3 regions of the Piscibacillus salipiscarius genome follow, and region 2 is predicted to be linked to each of the others. Evidence: riboswitches for the same ligand, from Rfam matches in the RefSeq annotation. Region 2 holds a riboswitch; each other region holds the start of a gene.

Region 1 (2,265 bases), on a different contig from region 2:
TTAAATTGTTTGAGACAAGAGCTTACAGTTTCACTATTGAAGAAGTCCTCACAGAACAGCAGAAAGTAGCCATCCATAACCACTTTCCGATAGTTGAAATAAATGACCTCCAGATTAACGTGACCTTGGAAAAAGAAGACGACCTTTATATCATTATGGATATTTTAAAAAGTAATCAAACTAAAATTGAAAAAATTGATCGTACGACAGTCGATTTTGAACAGGTCTTTATGCAGTTAATAAAGGAGGGGAATGACATTGACACAGCTGTGGCATCTCACTAAAGCCAATATGGCAAAAGAATATATAGAGTTAAAACGCTATTATCCCAATACGATCACCATGATTGTTCAATTTTATTTCGTCTTTTTAGCCATGCTGCTAGGACTATATGCTATTGGAGACCCCCAACAAGTTGATACGAACGTACAATACGTCATAGTAAACTACGTGATATGGTTTTTCATGTTAACCATTATGCAAAATTTAGGGTTTGTCGTGCTAGTCGAAGCACAGAGAGGTACTTTAGAGCAGCTCTTTATGTCGCCACTCGGCATGTGGAAAGTGCTTTTAGCAAGAATTGTCTCAAATGTATTGATTTATGGTGTGATTGTGTTTGTGTTACTTATTCTATCTATGTTAACGGCCGGCGAGTGGCTTATTTTAAGAATTGATATCGCATTACCAATTTTTATGGTTACGACTTTAAGTATGATTGGAGTTGGCTTTTTATTAGCAGGACTTGCAATTATTATTAAACAAATTCAATCCGTCTTAAATGTCCTTCAGTTTATTTTAATGGGGTTAGCTTTTGTACCACTATCAGTAGCTCCTTATTTAGTGTTTGCTCCATTTTCCAAAGGAATTGATATGGTACGTCAAGTCATGATCCACGGATATACATGGGGAGATTTTACAGCATTAGATTACACAGCTTTGCTTCTAAATTCAGTCTTTTACTTAGTGTTTGGAATTTTTATTTATTTAAGGTCTGAAAAAATTGCTATGGAAAAGGGACTTTTGAGTCAATATTAAATTTGAACGTGACAGAATAAATATTCTTTGTTAAAGTAAAATTATGAAAATTGAAAATGATGCACTACTAGGGGTGCCCAATAATCGTGGGCTGAGAGGAAGCACGCATGCTTCTAACTCTTAAAGGACCTGATCTGGTTAATACCAGCGTAGGGAAGTAGCTATGTATGACTTAGTATGTCTTCTAACGTCAGGTCCAGTTATGGCCTGACGTTTTTTTGTGTATATTTAGGTCCTTTTTTAGCATCAAAGGGAGGTGAAGTAGTGGGGCAAGTTCGTAAATTAACTGTTATGTCAGTGTTTATTGCAATCGGTATTGTTGGATCTCAGTTTATTTGGTTTCCAGCAGGAGTTGCTAAAGCTTATCCAGTTCAACATGCCATTAATGTCATGGCAGCCATTTCCCTTGGAACAGGTCCAGCTGTGTTAATAGCATTTCTCATGGCTTTAATTCGTAATTTGCTAGGTTTAGGTACGTTATTAGCCTTTCCAGGGGGGATGATTGGAGCTTTTTTCGCAGGAATTTTATATAAAAGGTTTAAGAAAAAAGGTTGGGCTGCTGGAGGTGAAATCTTTGGAACAGGAATAATAGGAGCGCTTATAGCATTCCCAATCGCAAATTTCCTAATGGGCAGTTCAGCAGGTGCTTTATTTTTTATCCCTGTATTTATAGTTAGTTGTGTTCCAGGTGCCATAATGGGTGTCTTACTAACTACTAGATTAAATCAACACATAATAAGAGCAGCAGGTAACATTGAGGAGGAGGTAGCTAAATGAGCTTTACAGAAAATTTAAGACATGAAAACGATGATTTATTTCAAAAGATCTTTAATCACTCTTTTGTTAAAGGAATTGGGAACGGTGATGTCCCGTCTGAAGCGGTGAAGCATTATATTAAAGCAGATTTTGAGTACTTAAATTCATTTATTAAGGTTTATGCATTAGCCATAGTTAAATCAAGTAGGCGAAGTGATTTTCAGTTTTTTAACGAACAAATAAGTTTTATTTTAAATGATGAAACGCACCCACACCATAACTTTTGCCAGTATGCAAATGTGGATTATAAGTCGTTACAACATCATCCGTTACCACCAACAGCAGATCATTATATAAAACACATGCTATTTCATGCACAAAACGGAACATTAGCTGAGATTTATTCTGCGCTTTTACCTTGCCCGTGGACGTATTATGAAATTGCCTTAAATTTAATCGAGCACTTTAACATTA
Region 2 (2,265 bases):
AAGGTGTTCAGTGGTGTATCGATCATAAAGATAGGCTAAATATTGGTGTAATTTCAATGTCTTTAGGAACACCTGCGAGTCGTTCATATCCAACAGAAGATGATGACCCAATGGTTCAAATCGTCGAAGCTGCATGGGATGCGGGAATTGTCGTCTGTGTTGCAGCAGGTAATGAAGGCCCAGATCAACAATCGATCGCAAGTCCAGGCATTAGTAATAAAGTGATAACAGTTGGGGCGATGGATGACAGAGGTACTATCGAACGACAAGATGATCGAATAGCTGAGTTCTCAAGCCGCGGGCCAACCATTTATAACGAAGTGAAGCCTGATGTTGTTGCTCCAGGTGTCGATATTATTTCTTTAAGATCACCAAATTCTTATATTGATAGGCTTCAAAAGAGTGCTAGAGTAGGTGAATACTACTTTACGATGTCAGGTACATCTATGGCCACGCCAATTTGTGCCGGAGTCGTTGCTTTGATTTTAGAACAAAACCCTTCTTTATCACCGGATGAGGTGAAAAATGTACTAATGGAAACGGCTGAAAGTCTAGGTGATCGCAACACGTATGGTGCTGGTTATATTCAAGCTGACCGCGCCTTATTAAACAACTAAAATGAGTTGCAATCACCTTAAGATTTTGTCATACTAAGATTGACAAAAGCATAACTAGATTAAGTTGTAGGGGGACCAGTGTTGCTGGTTGAGATTGTATCCGTAAGATACTGACCCTTAGAACCTGACCTGGCTGACACCAGCGTAGGGAACACCATTTATGTTAATGAACAAAAACGTGAACCCTAGGCATAGTCCTAGGGTATTTTTATACATAAAATTCCCTTTCAACTAGTCTAGTTATGACAAGACAAGGGGGGATTTTTAACATGAAAAAGATGATGCTTTTTATTTTTGCCTTACTTCTATTGTTATCAGCTTGTGGTAACAATAGTGAGGAAAGTGAAGATTTAAAAGACATTAAATTTGTACTAGATTGGACGCCAAATACGAATCATACTGGCATTTATGTAGCCAAAGAAAAGGGTTATTTTAAAGAACAAGGATTAGACGTTGAAATAATTATGCCGGGTGAAGCGAGCGCCGATCAGTTAATCGCATCAGGCCAAGCGGATTTTGGCATTAGTTATCAAGAAGGTATTACGGAAGCGCGAATTCAAGATGTTCCTATCGTTTCAATCGCTGCCATCATTCAGCATAATACATCCGGATTTGCCTCGCCGAAAGATAAAGGGATTACGTCGCCAAAAGATTTTGAAGGTAAAAAATATGGCGGCTGGGGAGCACCATTAGAAAAAGCTGTATTGTCATCACTGATGCAGCAAGAAGGAGCAGATGTCGATAAAGTTGAAATTGTAAATATTGGTGATGCTGACTTTTTTACAGCTGTTAAGCGCGATGTTGACTTTGCCTGGATCTATTATGGGTGGACTGGAATTGAAGCAGAATTAAGAGGCACTCCGCTTAATATGATCTATTTAACGGATTATAGTGAAAAGCTAGATTACTATACGCCAGTCATCGCAACGAATGAAGACATGATCAACGAAAACTCTGAAACTGTACAAAAATTTATGAATGCCGCATCCAAAGGGTATCAGTTTGCAATCGACAATCCAGAAGAATCAGCTAACATCTTAATTGAAGCAGTACCTGACCTTGACCCTGAGCTCGTTAAAGCGAGTCAAGAATGGTTATCGCCAAGATATCAAGATGACGCCAATCAGTGGGGGATTCAAAAGCTTAAAGTTTGGGAAAACTATGCTGAATGGATGTTAGAGCATGATTTACTAGAGAAGCCATTAGATGCTGAAGCGGCGTTTACGAACGAGTTTTTACCTGAGGAGGAATAAAGGTGGCAAATGCACTGGTTAGTATTCAAATCATTCCTAAAACTAAAAACGGTGAAGACGTGATTCCATACGTCGATGAAGCGATTAAATTAATCGAGGATTCTGGAGTAACGTATCAAGTGAATGCCCTTGAAACGACTATGGAAGGCGAATTATCAAAGCTGTTATCAGTGGTTGAAAATATGAACGAGAAAATGACCGAACTGGGCAGCCCTAGTGTGATTTCTCAGGTTAAAATAGCGTACCGGCCTGAAGGAATTACGATGGGTGAGTTAACGGAGAAGTATAGATGATGAAGTCATTAGTGAAACAAGGATGGCGACCAGCGTTGGTCATCATCCTTCTATTCCTGATCTGGGAGCTGTGTGTTCAGCTATTTCAAGTTCCAACTTGGT
Region 3 (2,265 bases), on a different contig from region 2:
AAGAGGCCAGTGATGATGATGGCGCTTATGATTCGAGTGACAAATAATAAGGTTACAACCCAGTTCTCATAAGCATCAAACCCGCCTGCGAAGAAGTGGTACGGAAAGCTTAAACAAGCTGCACCCACACCAGATAACATTAAAATGTGCAGGCGATAATCTTTCCACCTTGTCGCTGCGAATGCTAACTCTGCCCCCAAACCTTGTATGGCACCAGAGATTAATAACTGAGGTCCAGTCGTTGACCCTGCTAGGACTTCAACTAATGCTGCAACCATTTCAGCTAAAAACGCCGCACCAGGCTTTCTTATAATGTAAGCGGCGATGACTGAAACAATAAACCAAATGCCATAAATGATTTCATAACCCATATCAGCAAGTCCGAACGGGGCAAAAAAGCCATATAGAACTTTTCCAACACCAAAGAATGCTAAATAAATAAACCCAAAAACAACACCTAAAATCGACATTAAAACAATCTCTTTAAGTTTCCATTGATTCATGGTTCACCTCTCCTTTAATTGTTTGATGGGCTATTAGCCGATATCGTAAATGTCATAGTCACGTGTGAAACTTCTTGTTGAACTTGGTTAAAAGATTCGCGTAACGTTTTAAAGATATTTTTAACATCACCATCTAAACGAGTGGCATAGTGTGATGCGCTCACTTTAACATCACGCTCTTTTGACAAATCGATTTGATTCATAATTTGTTCCATGTAATCTTCTCGCCCCATTGGGTATAGCGAAAACTTACATCCAGCCTTTTGCTCTAGCTCTTGGATGTTTGCTTGGTTCTGTGGTTCATTCGTCTCATCCATATAAACATCTCCAGGTGAATCCCCTGGGCAGCCAATCGAGAACGTACCACTCATGGCAACATGTTCACCTGTTTTTGCTGCGTGTAGGAAAATGGCCTCTGTCACATCAAAAATGTGAACTATTTTTCCGCGAATACACGTACTCACATCGTCTGTATCTTTCCAGACTTTTGATGTATCGACTTCTTCTAACGCCGATAAAATAATGTCGACAAATTGGTCGCTCATCGGATAAAGGGTGAACTGGCATCCCGCAATACGACTTGTTCCACATTGATTTGTCATGAAAATCTCCTCCCTATAATTTTTTTATAAATTAAAAAAACTGCACTCCCGTGGGAATGCAGTTGACCTGTACGAAAATTCACCTGTACTTCAGACAGTCTCCTACACTTCCCCACGCTAGTATTATCTAGATCGGGTTTTAAGGGTCGGGCGATTGCCCTCTCAGCCACTTGCTTGTAGCTCCCCTAGTGTTGATTCGGTTATGCAGTTTTCTTACACTTAAAAATATAACATGTAAAAATAATTTGTAAAGTTAAAAAATTTATTTAGTATTTAAAGTACAGTTAAAGGAGGGGTTACTTATGGACCCTATAAATCTTACGAGAGATTTTGTTAAAAAAGAACTGGAAAACGAGGGTACTGGTCACGATTGGTGGCACATTGAGCGTGTAACTAACTTGGCCAATCGAATAGCAGATGAAGAAAATGCTGATCCATTCATTTGTACAATGTCTGCACTTCTTCATGACCTAGCTGATGAGAAACTAAACGAATCTGAAGAAGCTGGCCTCAAACGTGTTAAAAATTGGTTAGATGATCTTAAAATTCCTCAACTACAGCAAGAGCATATTTTATACATTATTAAGACCATTTCATATAAAGGTGGCCAAGGCCCTAAGCTAACTAGTTTAGAAGCCAAAGTAGTTCAGGATGCTGACCGTCTAGACGCGATTGGAGCTATTGGAATTGCTCGTTGTTTTACTTATGCGGGTTCAAAGGGCAATCTAATACATCACCCTGATGTGGAACCTCGGGAAGGTATGACTAAAGAAGAATATAGCAAACGTGATGGAACTGCCATCAATCATTTTTATGAAAAACTCCTAAAATTAAAAGACCTTATGAATACTAGAACGGGGTATAATATCGCAAAAGAACGACATAACATGATGAAACAATTTTTAGCAGAATTTTTCGACGAATGGAGTGGAAAAAAGTAAAAAGCCCACACAAATTTTGAAGAATCCCGAAATGTATGAGTAGTTTGATTGAGGGAGAGGTACATAAATGCGTAACAAGTGGATTTATTTTTTGATTACTGGATTGATTGTTCTATCTGGTTGTGGGGCTGATGCTGAAGAAAAAAAGGATGAGCCTCAAGATAACAAAGAAGAGCAGGTAGAAAAAGACAATTCTAGTAAAGTCTTATATGAAAATGG

Evidence for each region. Region 2 has a riboswitch for thiamine pyrophosphate ahead of ACFSW4_RS04485 (ABC transporter substrate-binding protein). Riboswitches for the same ligand answer to the same signal wherever they lie in the genome.
Region 1: it holds a riboswitch for thiamine pyrophosphate, as region 2 does, so the genes downstream of both, thiW (energy coupling factor transporter S component ThiW) here and ACFSW4_RS04485 (ABC transporter substrate-binding protein) in region 2, are expected to answer to the same signal.
Region 3: it holds a riboswitch for thiamine pyrophosphate, as region 2 does, so the genes downstream of both, ACFSW4_RS03375 (YkoF family thiamine/hydroxymethylpyrimidine-binding protein) here and ACFSW4_RS04485 (ABC transporter substrate-binding protein) in region 2, are expected to answer to the same signal.

The regions. Positions count from the first base shown of each region.
Region 1 is NZ_JBHUMZ010000022.1:16,647-18,911, forward strand. Features, by position in the region: gene ACFSW4_RS10040 (ABC transporter ATP-binding protein) at 1-284, shown strand, start outside; gene ACFSW4_RS10045 (ABC transporter permease) at 259-1,035, shown strand; TPP riboswitch at 1,095-1,208, shown strand; gene thiW (energy coupling factor transporter S component ThiW) at 1,300-1,812, shown strand; gene tenA (thiaminase II) at 1,809-2,265, shown strand, end outside.
Region 2 is NZ_JBHUMZ010000013.1:118,879-121,143, forward strand. Features, by position in the region: gene ACFSW4_RS04480 (S8 family peptidase) at 1-617, shown strand, start outside; TPP riboswitch at 676-785, shown strand; gene ACFSW4_RS04485 (ABC transporter substrate-binding protein) at 887-1,870, shown strand; gene ACFSW4_RS04490 (thiamine-binding protein) at 1,873-2,163, shown strand; gene ACFSW4_RS04495 (ABC transporter permease) at 2,163-2,265, shown strand, end outside.
Region 3 is NZ_JBHUMZ010000011.1:115,018-117,282, forward strand. Features, by position in the region: gene ACFSW4_RS03370 (ECF transporter S component) at 1-503, opposite strand, end outside; gene ACFSW4_RS03375 (YkoF family thiamine/hydroxymethylpyrimidine-binding protein) at 518-1,105, opposite strand; TPP riboswitch at 1,198-1,302, opposite strand; gene ACFSW4_RS03380 (HD domain-containing protein) at 1,408-2,046, shown strand; gene ACFSW4_RS03385 (hypothetical protein) at 2,114-2,265, shown strand, end outside.